One region of the Rothia sp. LK2492 genome, then DNA from elsewhere that is predicted to be linked to it. Evidence: predicted binding sites of a transcription regulator. Region 1 holds the regulator's gene; the other holds the start of a gene.
The links. Region 1 encodes LexA, which represses DNA repair genes until DNA is damaged. Its sites were predicted from a motif close to TCGAACANNTGTTCGA; they were not measured.

Region 1 (7,154 bases):
TTCTCGCCAGGCCGGTGGCCGTGCTGCCGGTGGTGAAGGTATTGGTTCACGTGGCCCCGGTGAAACCAAGATTGAGCTGGACCGCCGCCGCCTGCGTGCCCGCATGGCTAAGCTCAAGCGCGAAATCGCTGCGATGGCACCGGCCCGCGAAACCAAGCGTCTTAACCGCAAGCGAAACCGGGTGCCCTCGGTGACTATTGCCGGCTACACCAACGCCGGTAAATCCTCGCTTCTTAACCGCCTAACGGACGCTGGCGTGCTGGTTGAAAACGCTCTCTTTGCTACCCTTGATCCCACTGTGCGTAAGGCGCAAACCCCGGACGGGGTTGGCTACACCCTCTCTGACACCGTGGGTTTTGTACGCTCACTGCCCACTCAGCTGGTAGAGGCCTTCCGCTCCACCCTCGAAGAGGTGGCGGATGCTGATGTGATTGTGCACGTGGTCGATGTGTCCCACCCTGATCCCGAGGGGCAGATTCACTCGGTGCGTGAAGTTATTACAGAGGTTGAGGCTCAGAATATTCCTGAGATTATCGTGCTCAACAAGGTTGATGCTGCGGACCCCTACGTAGTTGAACGCCTGCGTCAGCGCGAACCTAACCACGTGGTGGTCTCTGCCCGTACCGGTGAAGGGATTGAGGAGCTACAGCAGAAAATTGCTGACACCATTCCTCGCCCCTCCATCGAACTAAACCTGCTGGTGCCCTATTCCCACGGTGAGATTGTTTCCCGTCTGCATCAGTGGGACGCCGAAATCCTGCGCACTGCCTTTGTCTCTGATGGAACCTACGTTCAAGCGCTAGTGCGCGATGAGGTTGCCTCAGAACTATCGGAGTTTGTTCTAGATGATGACCTCTTTGAAATTCTGCAGCTCGAAATCGATGAGGCGGTGGCTGCTGGCGCCGTCGAAACCATCCGTTAATGAGTGAAATCGTCAGTGCACCTACCGGGCAGGAACTAGAAACCCTGCCCGGTGCTAAACCTGCTTTAGAACTTCTTGACACAGTGGTTGAGCGCAGCGGAGGCCAAAAACGGGACGGCCAGCGCACCATGGCAGCACACGTTGCCCGCTCGCTGGAAACTGAAAAGCATCTGCTGGTTCAGGCGGGAACCGGCACGGGTAAGTCCTTGGGGTACCTGGTCCCTGCCATTGTTTCGGCCCAGCACAGCGAGAAACCCATCATCGTTGCCACCGCTACTCTGGCGCTACAGTCCCAGATTGTACACCGAGATATCCCGCGCCTTCTCGAGGCGCTGGGGGATCAGCCCGAACACGAAACTGATGTAGCCATCCTCAAGGGCCGCAATAACTATGCCTGCCTGCACAAGGTTGAAGGCGGCTACCCTGAGGACGACGGTGACACCCTTTTCGAAATGGATGCTGCCACTGGCGCTACCGGCAAACTGGGTGAAGAGATCCTCCGCCTGCGCTCCTGGGTGCAGACCACCGATACCGGCGACCGCGATGAGCTGCTTCCCGGTGTCAGTGACCGCGCCTGGCGGCAGGTTTCAGTAACAGCCTCGGAATGTCTGGGACGTAAGTGCCCCCTCATTGAGGAATGCTTTAGCGAAAATGCCCGCACCCAGGCAGCCGATGCAGATATCGTCATCACCAACCACGCGCTCTTGGCGATCAACGCTTTTGAGGGCGTCAACGTTCTGCCTGAACACGAGGTTGTTATTATCGACGAGGCTCACGAACTCGCGGACCGAGTGACCGGTGCGGTGACCGGCGGGCTTTCACCTCTCATGGTCAGCAAGGTTGCTCGCAGCATCCGCAAACACACCACAGCCGATCACAAAGCCTTAGAACAAGCAGCTCTGAAACTGGATGATGCTCTCAATGGCGTACCTGCTGAACTGATGGCCAGAGGGTTGCCTGACCGCGTCGCTGCGGCCATGGAGCAGGTGCGCGATGCCGCTCGTTCTGCGCTGACTGATACCAAGGCGGGTGAAAAGGATGCCGATGCTGGCCGGCAGATGACGCGGGCTAGCCTCACCGAGGTACACGACACCGCCGAGAAAATGCTGCAGGCAGACCCTCAACACCAGGTAATTTGGGTGTCCCGCCAAGGCTCGTGGGAGCCGGGGCGTGGTTACGTGGCGGCCTCCGATGATGATCCTGCAACCCTCAATATCGCCCCTATTTCGGTTGCGGGTTACCTGCGTGAAGGTCTCTTTGACGGTCGCACCGTGGTGCTCACCTCGGCAACGCTGGCACTGGGGGAGTCCTTCGAAGCAACAGCTGGCGCCCTGGGTCTGATGGGTTCAGGCGCACCGCGCTGGGACGCTATCGATGTGGGTTCGCCCTTCAACTACCCCAAACAGGGGGTTCTCTACCTAGCATCAGACCTACCCAAGCCCGGACGTGGGGTATCAACAGAACAGCTGGACCGCATCGTTGAGCTGGTGGTTGCCTCCGGCGGCGGTGCGCTGGGCCTCTTTTCTTCTAAACGAGGTGCTGAACTTGCCGCCGAATACGTGCGTGAGCGAACTGACCTCAACATCCTCTTACAGGGAGAATCATCTCTGCGAGCACTGGTTAAGGAATTTGTGGAAGATACAAATTCCTGCCTCTTTGGAACCATGAGCCTGTGGCAGGGAGTGGACGCCCCGGGGGATTCCTGCCGCCTGGTCATTATGGATCGTATCCCCTTCCCTCGGCCGGATGACCCGCTTTCACAGGCACGTTCTCGTGCTGTCGCCCAGAACGGCGGTAACGGTTTTATGGCGGTATCAGCCACTCACGCGGCTGTTCGTATGGCTCAGGGTGCTGGACGTCTGGTGCGCTCAGTCAACGACCGCGGTGTTGTTGCGGTTCTAGATTCGAGAATTGCTACCCAGCGGTACGGTAGTTATCTGGTAAAAACGCTGCCGCCTTTTTGGGTTACCCAGAATAAGGACGTGGTGCTGGGCGCCTTAGAGCGTCTGGCGCAGACTGTTGAGACCCACTAAGGGTAGGGGTATATAAAAAGGGCTAGGTCAGCATGACCTAGCCCTTTTTGTATGAGATGGTACTCAGTGCGTTAGAGGCTGCGCAGAACCGAAACGACCTTACCCATGATGGTGGCTCGGTCACCCAGGATTGGTTCATACTGGGTGTTCTGGGGCAGAAGCCAGGTGTGACCGTCACGCTGGCGGAAGGTTTTGACCGTGGCCTCGTCTTCTAAGAGGGCTGCAACGATGTCACCATTTTGAGCGGTATTTTGGGTGCGGACTACGACCCAGTCACCGTCACAGATAGCGGCGTCAACCATGGAGTCGCCCTTGACCCTTAGCATGAAGAGGTCGCCGTTTCCCACCAGCTGACGGGGCAGGGTCATGACGTCTTCGATTGATTGTTCGGCGGCAATCGGTGAGCCAGCTGCGATACGGCCAACCAGAGGTACCGTTGCTAAGTCTTCGCTGCTCTGTTCGAAGGTCGGTAGGAGGGGTAGCCGTAGCACAGACGTTTCTGCAGCTGGTTCAGCCTGCTCTCCCTCACCGAGAATCTCGATAGCGCGCGGACGTTTGGGGTCACGGCGAATGTAGCCCATCTCTTCAAGACGGGTCAGCTGATGAGTCACCGAAGAAAGAGACGCCAATCCCACCAGGTCGCCAATTTCGCGCATAGATGGCGGGTAACCGTGCTCGTCGATGGCCTCTGAAATGGCCTCCAGAATATTTTTCTGGCGGGCAGTAAGCGGGCGAGATCCCTTATTTCTAGGGCTGGCCGGAGTGTGCTGGGTGCGTTCGCTCACGGTGTGCTCGTCTCTGTTGGTCCTAAAATGTCAGCCACCTGTTGTCTACTGATCTAGGTGGTCTTCTAAGAGTATGCCACCAAAACAGTTTATTCAAACATTTGTTCTAATTTTTCTCGACTATGTTCGATTTTTCTGATAGAACATAAGTACTAGATTTTTTAGAACATTCATTCGACCACGGGTTGAATGTTTGAGCAGTCGTTAGGAGAAGGACAAATGAGCGCTATCGCCCTACCGGATTTTATGGCTCCTGCTTCTTCGAAGAAGCCCCTCAACTCATTGCAGGCACAGGCTGACGCCCAGCATTCCCGAGCAAAAACTAACTCGACTTTCACCACCCCCCAGTATCGAATTCGTACCGTTGAACCTGGAACTTTCAGACGCCACCAGGGTGCTCACACTGCGGTAACTCGACCGGCCCAGCAGGGGCAGCTCCTTGCCCCAGTTTCTGCAGCACAGACTTCTCAGGGAGTAAGCAAACAGAAGAAGCGTGGTTTTCTAGGAGGAGCCGTGCGTTTAACACGTAAGGGTCGCTTAGTGTTCCGCGGCATCCCTGCGCTGACTCTTGCTGTCCTCATCGTGCTGGGAGCCTTGACTTTCATCAGCCCGGGCGAAGCGAAGAGCTCGACCGGAGAAATGGCAACTCAGGTTATTTCTACCATGACGGTTATGCACGGTGACTCACTCTGGTCCATTGCCGCAAAAGTTGCCCCGGGCCAGGACAATCGAGACGTCATCAACCACATTATGCAAATCAATGATTTGAGTACTGCCCGGGTTGAGCCTGGCCAGGTGCTTGAGGTACCGGTCTACACTTCGAAATAAAATGTTCGATATGAGCTAGCGCGGCTAGACTGGTGGGGTGACTAATTCTATGGACTCTCTCTCTGCCCTCCCTCTGCGCGATGATCTGCGGGGCCGTTCACCCTACGGTGCGCCCATGATTGATGTGCCCGTGACTCTCAACGTCAATGAGAACACCCATCCCATGCCCGGTGAGGTTGTAGAGGCGATTAGTCGCGATGTAGCTGCTGCAGCCCTCACGCTCAACCGCTACCCCGATCGCGAATTCTCATCGCTGCGCCAGGAATTAGCGAGCTACCTTGGTCACGGTCTGACCGCAGAGAATCTTTGGGCAGCAAATGGCTCCAACGAAATTTTGCAGCAAATCATGCAGGTCTTTGGCGGCCCCGGGCGAAGCGTCATGAGCTTTGTGCCCACCTACTCTATGTACCCCCTCCTCGCGGACGGCACCAACACTACTTTTATTGCCGGCTACAGGGCTGAGGACTATTCCTTATCCACCGAGTCGGCCCTTGATCAGATTCAGGAGCATCGACCCAACATCGTCATCCTCTGCTCACCTAATAACCCCACTGGCACCGGTCTTGAACTTGGCGTGATTGACGCTGTCTATGAGGCGGTTGCCGCTTATAACGGCATCGTAGTGGTCGATGAGGCCTACGCTGAATTCGCCCAAGACCGCTCCCGAAATGCTTTGAACCTACTCTCCGGGCGCCCCAACCTAATTGTTACCCGAACTATGAGCAAAGCATTTGCCCTAGCAGGTGCTCGTCTTGGGTATTTCGCCGCGGCTCCCGCAGTTTGTGATGCTGTCCGCCTCGTTCGTCTGCCCTACCACCTTTCGGCGGTCACCCAGGCGACGGCTGTAGCTGCGCTTCGGCACCGCCAGCAACTCCTGGCTAATGTTGATGATATTCGGGCACAGCGCGACCGCATCGTAGATCACCTGGTCGGCTTAGGTCTTAAGCCCGCCGTATCAGACTCAAACTTTGTCTTTTTTGGTGGGTTGAAGGATGAGAAAGCTGCCTGGCAGTACTTGCTGGATGCCGGCGTTCTGGTACGCGATAACGGTATACCCGGCTACCTGCGCGTCACCGCCGGAACAGAGGCAGAAACCAGTGCATTCTTAGAGCATATGACGGCATACATCGAGACATTCGAGCGATAATTTTTCTTGACCACACCATACATTGAGGTAGACATGGCAGTACCCCACCAAACATCAACTGGGCTAGGCCCCCGCATTGCAAAGATGGAGCGCAAGACCAGTGAATCATCGGTCAGCGTCGAGATCAATCTGGACGGTACCGGAGTGTCAGACATCGACACCGGCGTACCCTTCTATGACCACATGCTGACCGCACTTTCTAAGCACTCACTCATTGATATGACCATCAAGTGCTCGGGGGATACCCACATTGATGTGCACCATACCGTTGAAGATACCGGGATCGTGCTGGGCGAGGTTCTACGTCAGGCACTGGGTGATAAGGCGGGTATTCGCCGCTTTGGTACCGCAACGGTGCCCCTAGATGAAGCGCTGGCGTCGGCAGTCGTTGATATTTCAGGGCGCCCCTATCTGGTGCACACCGGTGAACCTGCCGGCTTCGAGTTCCACCTCATCGGCGGGCACTTTACTGGTTCGATGGTGCGCCATGTATTTGAAGCTTTTGCTTACCATGCCGGTATTTGCCTTCACATTACCTTGTTGGGTGGCCGTGATCCCCACCATATTGCTGAGGCTGAATTCAAGGCGCTGGCACGGGCCCTGCGTCAGGCAGTAGAGCCGGATCCCCGCCACGCAGGTATTCCTTCCACTAAGGGAGCACTCTAAATGGCAGAACCCCAGCAGAAACCTTTAGTTGTTGTTCTGGATTACGGCGCGGGAAACGTCCGTTCAGCGGTTCGTGCCCTTGAAGAAGCCGGAGCAGAAGTGCTCCTGTCACGTCGCGAGGCTGATGTGCTGGGTGCTGATGGTCTGGTAGTGCCCGGGGTAGGTGCATTCCAAGCGGTGATGGATGGCCTGAAGCAAGCAGATGCTATCCGCATGATCGGACGTCGCGTGGCCGGTGGGCGCCCCGTTCTGGGGATCTGCGTTGGCCTTCAGGTGATGTTTGAGCACGGTGTTGAACACGGCATTGACACCGAAGGTTTGGGGGAGTGGCCTGGAACCGTCGAAAAGCTACAAGCTGATGTGGTACCCCATATGGGCTGGAATACGGTGCGCCCACCGGCTGGCTCCCGCCTCTTTGCGGGGATTGAAGGCGAGCGCTTCTATTTCGTGCACTCCTATGGCGTGCAGAGCTGGGACTTTGATCAGAACATCGAATCTATGGTGCCCCCTCAGGTCACATGGTCCCATCACGGCACTGACTTCATCGCCGCCGTTGAAAATGGGCCTTTATCGGCTACCCAATTCCACCCCGAAAAATCAGGGGAAGCCGGCCTGAAGCTCTTGCGCAATTGGCTGAAGACCCTGCCCGTGACCGGGCGTATCTCAGTGCAGGAGGACTAAATGTCCGCTTCTACTTCAGGCCTGCTGCTGATGACCATTGGCATGATGTTCGTAGGCGGCGCTTACTCTTTTTATCGACAGAAAATTACTTG
Region 2 (7,154 bases), on a different contig from region 1:
AAAATAAGTCAGAGGAAAGGCGCTGGGCAGTCTATTCAACAGAGTGTCACCAACTATTTGGAGCAGCCTGTAGAGTGGGGTTCACGAAGGATTTCAGTGACCCGCACTGTCGATACAGATACAATCAGCTCCCTCTTACTAGGTACCTTGCTGGTGGCAGAAACCCTGTCGGGTGTGCGAGCCTTGGATGCCAGCGCAGGTATCTTTGGGGTTGCTGATACCCCTTACGATGACCTGTTTGTTCTGGTTGATGATACCAACGTCCCGCTTGACCCTGCCGATCGGTTTAGTTCAGTCAAAACAGCCCCGGATAGCGCTATGAAACGTGCTGCCCAGCGGGCAATACTTCGACTGGAAAGCAACACTTCTAACGATCAGAAGGTCTCGCGCGTGATGGCTCGTGATGCTGTTATTCGACGCGATCCCCACTACATCCCTGCCTTGACAGACCGCCTCCGTGGCGTAGAAGAACAGTTGGACGCTGTACGAGAGCTAGCCAACGAGGCTGCCGTTACCCTTGAAAACCAGGTCCTCGCGTCCTTAGTAATTGGCACTAACCTCTAAGAGGAATACCACTATGTTTACCCCAAAGAATTACACTCTCGTTGCTACTAGTGATCACAGGTCAGAGCATACTTTTATAACTATCGGCTGGCCTGCTACCGCTAGCAAAAACTATGCAGAAGCCGTGACAGCAGCGACAGAGCAGACCAACCAAAGTGTTGGTAACCAGCCGCTACTGACTAAGCAGGACAATGATCAGCAGGCGGGGTCAGCGTCCTTTGTGCTCAGCCCAGCAAATGCACAGGCTTGGGTGCAGTACTTTATGCAAACTCTCGATGAAAAGGCTGAGACTGCCAGTGCTCAAGCTACAGTGGCTATTGTTGCTCCTGAAACTGTGGTTCAGAGCTTTCCCGAGCCTGCTGAACCCTCTGCATTTCAGGTAGCGGAAGTGACCGCTAACCTCCAGCGCTACCAGCAGGGCTCAACAGAGCACATCATTATCACAGGCCCGGAGCCAGCAACCAAGGCGGGGAGCCTTGAAACCTTTGTGGCCATGTGTTTGCTTATGAACCCAGCGAATCCTCTCGTAGCATCATGGCTACCTGCCGGGATTAACCTTCAGCCGATGCGCGCATTGATTGAAGGCAAACCACACATCATCTGGAGCTTCAGCGGAGACAACGATGAAAGCAAAGAGACATTAGAAATTCTAGGGAGCGTGGCGCAAGCTATCGTCAATATTCCTGAAACTTATAGCGAGACGGAATTTGAGCAGGTCAAAAAATTTGCGTTCAGCAATCTTAGCCGCTCGCATCTGGCACCCGACGATTTAGCGAGATTCTTAGCGCAGTACAGCGTGATGGGTTGGGGTGTTGACGCTTTGCTAGATATGCACCGCATCGACAGCCTTAGCTTGGAAGATCTTGCCCCAGCCTTTGCTGGACTCGTCTACCCTATCGGGGCTGTGCTAGGAATCGATCTCGGCTAAAAATAGCAAAGCTATGGGTTACCAGGTTTTTAGGTTGATTAGGTTGTATTCAATAGCTTTAACTAGAATCTGAACCCTATCGCGCACCTGCATTTTTTCCATAATTTTCACAAAACGCGCTTTAATGGTGGATTCAGTAACGAAAAGTTCTGCGGCCATCTCTTTATTATTTAGACCGCGCGCGAGAAGCTCAATGACCTCTATTTCTTTCGCGGTAAGAACTGACATGAGTTCTTCGTCGGGAGAAATTTCGGCAGGAACTGACTGCTCAAGCCCTTGCACCACATAGCGGGTAACCTCGGGGGACAGTATTGATCCTCCGTCATGAACGGTGTGGATTGCGCTGGTGACCTCTTCGGGGCGGGAGTCCTTTACCAAGTACCCCGAGGCACCTGCCCGCAAGAGTTCAACAACATAGCGATCAGTTGCAAAGGTGCTCAGCCCCAATATTCGTATGTTGGGGAAAGAATGATGAATATACTGGGTTGCCTCGACACCGTCCATCAGAGGCATCTGCATATCCATCAAAATTACATCTGGCTGTAGGGCCCTTGCCTGTGAAATTGCCAGCTTGCCATTTGAAGCTTCCCCCACCACTTCCAGGCTTTCATCGGAGGAAAGATAATCCTTCAAAATATTACGAATAAGGGATTCATCATCTACGAGGAGGACTTTAACCATCAATGGTTCCTTCACTGTCTGTACAAGCTAGAGCGGCAGCTTAAAAAGCTTTGGTCACTGTTTTAGGCAGGGGAAGGCTCACCTGAATCTTCCACACACCGTGGTCATTTTGATAAGACGATGTTCCACCCAAATCATGAAACCTAGCCTTCAATGATTCTAACCCGGTCAAAGATGAAGAAACGGGTTCGTTATGAGAGATGACGTTCTCTGAGGATAGCGTGACGTTACGCTGACCCACTGTGAGGTCAATTTTTACAGATCCCTCAGGGGAACCATGCTTGAGAACATTGGTCCCTATCTCACGAGCTGTACGTCTTAGCGCCTGTCGAGATACCAAAGGAATAAGGCTTACATCCCCATCAGCGGTCAGCGTAACAGTAAAGCCTGCATTTTCTAGGGCATCAGATATTTTATGTAAATCGTAAGTCAGGGCTAGAGCCGATGTGGTTTCCCCTGAAAGAGAGGCGTCGCCCAGCAGCAAATTCTCTTCCGCCTGGGGAGCGCTGGGTAGCTCGGCGTTCAGTGAGTCATTTTTCTCGGATTTAAGGACAGTCACTAGTTTGCGGAGGTCCTCGAGCGCCTGGCTCGCAGAGTTCCCGATCCCAGTCAGGATAGCGGCGGTGCTCTCTGGGTCCTTAACAAACTGCGCACGCCGAGCCTGCATAGCAATAACAGTGACCTCGTGAGCGACAATATCATGCAGTTCATAGGCAAGGCGGGTGCGTTCCTCATTCCGTGCCTGGAGCTGGGCTTCCTGGACGGAGATAATCTTCTGCTGGTCTCTTTCCCGTTGAAGCCGGAACCTTCTGAGTACTAGCCCTGTGATGTATGAAAAAACTGCTAATGAGGTTGTTATGAACTGAGTATCCAATGTATTTGAACCCCAACCCGGATACACAACAAAAACACACAGGACAATACCGAATGCCACGACCTGACGTTTTGTAGCCAGGTAAGCGCAATACACAGGTACCAGAATTGACGCCGATGAGAACCCAGCCCAGACGAAACTGGAATCGTTATAAAGTACCGTGATGTTGGCAAGAGAAAAATACCAGCCATAAATGCCGGGCATGAGCCCGAATCCCATCAAAAAAACGGGCAGATAAGCAATTGCAACAGCCCATACACGATTCTGCGTATCTGTATTTTCATAGACTCCCGAAGATAAATCGACCGCAATAAAAATAAATACCAGGCAGATAAGCAGCGCCCTCAGGTAAGGGCCAAGGGGAAACCACTTCTTACTGGAAACACTAGTGAGGCTCGTCGTCATGGGTTTATGCTATCAACCCTCGTGCAGTGCTACCTCGAAATGTATGAGGGTTAGTTACATATTCCTGACTTGCAAAGCCAATGAAAGAAAGTAGGAGACATGCTAGATGCTGAGGCAGAGGAAGCGTGGGTATCCTCAATATCCTGCGGCAAAGTAGTAGCATGCGCAGGCGAAAAGCCGAGGGTAAGAGCTGAGACGATAGAGGTAACTGCCAGTACCTTACGGATATTCTTCATGGTTTGGAGTCCTTAGTGGTGTGAGTCAAACTGTTGTTCCGTTATCTATTGTGAAATAACGAGTCCCGCTAGCACCTATACAAAAGTTCAGAGGTGGAATACTTGTTTTTATACTTAAGTTCAATATCTGTAGATTCCGCCTTCTGCACCTAACAAGCAATCTCTGCTCGCATACCTCTACGACCAGAAGGTGAGTGGTCGCTGTGCCTAGAAACTCTCTTATCTCCCGCTTTCAAAGATGGTAGATTAAGTCGTCTAAATCTTTACCACACAATCACGAGGTGCCCCCGCTTGCCCACTAACGATGCTTACCTCAAAGCAGCCGTCGATGCTGAACTGAACCCCGGCTACCCCGCAGCAGAGTTCCGTTATCTCAGCGAAACCGACATGATTGCAGCCGGCGTTGAAGATGTCACCGCCTGTATCGATGCCATGGAAGAAACCCTGGCGTTACACGCCCGCGGCGACTACCGCATGGCAGGTCACCTGGGTGAATCCCACGGTTCCAAGGTGCAGTTCCCTATCAATCCCATGCACGAGGGTATGCCCGCGGACGGCCCCGACCGCCGTTTTGTCACCATGCCCGCCTACCTGGGCGGCTCCTTCCGCATGACCGGCGTGAAGTCTTACGGCTCTAATGTGAGTAACCGCGAGCAGGGTCTACCCCGCTCCATCCTCATGCTGGCCCTGCACCACACCGTCACTGGTGCCCCTCTTGCTTACATGAGCGCCAACCTGCTCTCTGCCTACCGCACCGGTTGCACCTCCGGCGTCGGCGCCCGCCACTACGCCCCTAAAAACGCTAAGGTGCTCGGTCTGCTGGGCCCCGGCGTCATTGCCAAGGCAACCGTAGCTGCCCTGATCGATGCCCGACCCACCGTGGAGCACATTAAGGTGCTGGGGCGCAGCACCAAGGGTATTGATAGCTTCATCGAATGGGTGCAGGATAAGTACCCCACCAAAACTGTGGAAGTGGTTGAGGAACTGGAGCAGGTTGTGCGCGATTCTGACATCGTTACCTTCTGCACCTCCATTCACGTGGGCGACCCCGAAACCTACCCCACCGTGCGCCGCGAATGGGTCAAGCCCGGCGCTTTCTTCGCCATGCCCGCTGCCTGCAACTTGGATGAAGGGATGTTTGAAGACGACGTGCGTCTACTGGTCGATAACGCCGGCATGTACGACGCTTGGGCTGAAGAAACCGAACCCGGAGCCTCCCATAACTATGTCTCAATCATTGGTTGTAAGTTCAACGACCGCGTGCACAACGGCCTGATCCCTGCCGAGCGTCTGCGCGATTTGGGTGAGGCACTCAATCACCCCGAGCCGCAGGATGATGAAGAGAAAATTACCGTCTACTCCGTGGGTGGCATGCCTATTGAGGATGTCGCCTGGGGTACTGTGGTCTACCGCAACGCCGTGCGCAAGGGCGTTGGCACCGTGCTGAACCTCTGGGACGCACCCGCTATGGCATAGCCTGCCCTCGCTTTTAAGGTGAAAGGACGCCGCACAGTTAGTGTGCGGCGTCCTTAGATTTATATCAGCAGAAGCGTCGGTTCGCTACCAGATGCGCACGCGATCCTCGGGTGCCAGGTAAAGCTTGGCGTCCGGCTGAACATCAAAGGCGGTGTAGAACTCATCGATGTTGCGCACGACGCCGTTGACGCGGAACTTCTCGGGGGAGTGGGGGTCCACTGCCAAGAACATCTCGGCAGTTTGGGGGCGAGTCTTCATGCGCCATGCTTGCGCCCAGGAGTAGAAAACCCGCTGGGTAGCGCTCATGCCGTCCATCTCGGGGGCGGTTTCAAGGGTCAGCCCCTGGCGTTCCAGAGCAATCTTATATGCCTTAAGGGCTATAGAAAGACCGCCCAGGTCACCAATGTTTTCACCCAGGGTCAGCTCACCGTTGACCTTAAACTTCTCAGCATCTAGGCCATCCGGGGTGTAAGCGTTGTACTGGTCCACCAGGGTAGCAGTGCGCTGGGTGAACTCCTCGCGGTCAGCATCGGTCCACCAATTATTCAGTGCACCGGTGCCATCATACTTAGAGCCCTGGTCATCAAAACCGTGGCCTATCTCGTGGCCAATCACGCCGCCAATAGCACCGTAATTGACCGCATCGTCAGCCTCGGGATCAAAGTAGGGCGGCTGCAGAATCGCTGCCGGGAAGACAATCTCATTAGCCGGGGGCATGTAGTAGGCATTGACGGTCTGCGGAGTCATCAGCCACTCAGTCTTATCCACCGGCTGACCAATGCGACCCAATTGGAACTCGTGCTCAAAGAAAGCAGAGCGGCGCAGGTTCTCAAAGAGATCATCGGTCAGGCTCAGCTCTGAGTAATCACGCCACTTATCGGGGTAACCTATCTTGGTGACGAACTTGCCCAGCTTCTCTAGAGCGCGCTCGCGGGTCTCATTGGTCATCCAGTCCAGGTCAGTAATCGACCGACGGTAGGCCTCTAGCAGGTCGTCCACCAGGGCCAGCATTTTCTCTTTATGAGCCGGCGGGAAGTGAACGGCAACGTACTCCTTGCCAACCTCCTCACCCAGGGCGTTCTCAACCAGGCCAACGCCGCGCTTCCAGCGGTCACGCAGTTCTTCAGAACCAGAGAGCGTGCGACCGTAGAAATCGAAGTTCTCTTCAACAACCGCTTCGGTCAGGTAAGGAGCGCGGCTGTGCGCCATGTGCCAGATGTACCAGAGCTTCCAGATGAAGAGCGGCTCGCTAGTCCACATCTGTGCAACTGCCTTAAAGTAGGAGGGCTGGCTGACGATTACAGTGCCCCACTGCTCGGTGGAGGAACCCATGGCATCAATCCAGACGCTAAACGGGAAGCCGGGGAACGTGGTGTCCAGGTCAGCGGCAGCTACGGGATTGTAACGCAGGTCAGCGTTACGGTTCTTGACGTTATCCCAGTGGTGGGAGGCCAGCAGGGTCTCGTGCGCCATGACCGCCTGAGCAGCGTCCTGGGGGCTGAGACCAAAGGGTTCGGCCAGACCGGTCAGCTCAAACATGCGGCCCATGTGAGCGGTGTAGGCGTCGCGCAGTTCAGCGTACTTTTCATCGCGGTAGTAAGACTCATCGGGTAGGCCCAGCCCGGTCTGCGCCAGGTAGACCACGTACTTCTCGGGGTCCTTGGCATCGATGCTGGTGTACCAGCCGAAGGCGGAGCCGTGGCCCGCCTTGGCGTCCAACTCACCCATGACCCTGACGAAAGCCTCGGGGGTGGCAACCTCAAGCACCGGCTGCACCTCGGCCAGCAGGGGATCTACCCCGCCCGCCTCAATCTTCTCAGTGTCCATAAAGGAGTTATAAAGGGCGCCAATTCGTGAAGAGGGCTCATCAGCAGCGAACTTCTCAACGATGGTGCGTACATTCTTCTCTGCCTCATCGCGCAGCGTGTACATGCCGCCGTCACGTGAACGATCAGCGGGGATCTCGTGGGAGTCGTACCAGGTGCCGTTA

Region 2: the regulator LexA is predicted to act here: its motif matches at 3,783-3,798, upstream of VVR27_RS05805 (tyramine oxidase subunit B).

The regions. Positions count from the first base shown of each region.
Region 1 is NZ_JAYWLX010000002.1:343,798-350,951, forward strand. It holds gene hflX (GTPase HflX) at 1-922, shown strand, start outside; gene VVR27_RS03730 (ATP-dependent DNA helicase) at 922-2,955, shown strand; gene lexA (transcriptional repressor LexA) at 3,027-3,740, opposite strand; gene VVR27_RS03740 (LysM peptidoglycan-binding domain-containing protein) at 3,960-4,568, shown strand; gene VVR27_RS03745 (histidinol-phosphate transaminase) at 4,606-5,715, shown strand; gene hisB (imidazoleglycerol-phosphate dehydratase HisB) at 5,749-6,381, shown strand; gene hisH (imidazole glycerol phosphate synthase subunit HisH) at 6,382-7,062, shown strand; gene VVR27_RS03760 (hypothetical protein) at 7,063-7,154, shown strand, end outside.
Region 2 is NZ_JAYWLX010000004.1:50,074-57,227, forward strand. It holds gene VVR27_RS05785 (M16 family metallopeptidase) at 1-564, shown strand, start outside; gene VVR27_RS05790 (hypothetical protein) at 578-1,492, shown strand; gene VVR27_RS05795 (response regulator) at 1,511-2,173, opposite strand; gene VVR27_RS05800 (sensor histidine kinase) at 2,214-3,452, opposite strand; gene VVR27_RS05805 (tyramine oxidase subunit B) at 3,980-5,164, shown strand; gene VVR27_RS05810 (M13 family metallopeptidase) at 5,249-7,154, opposite strand, start outside.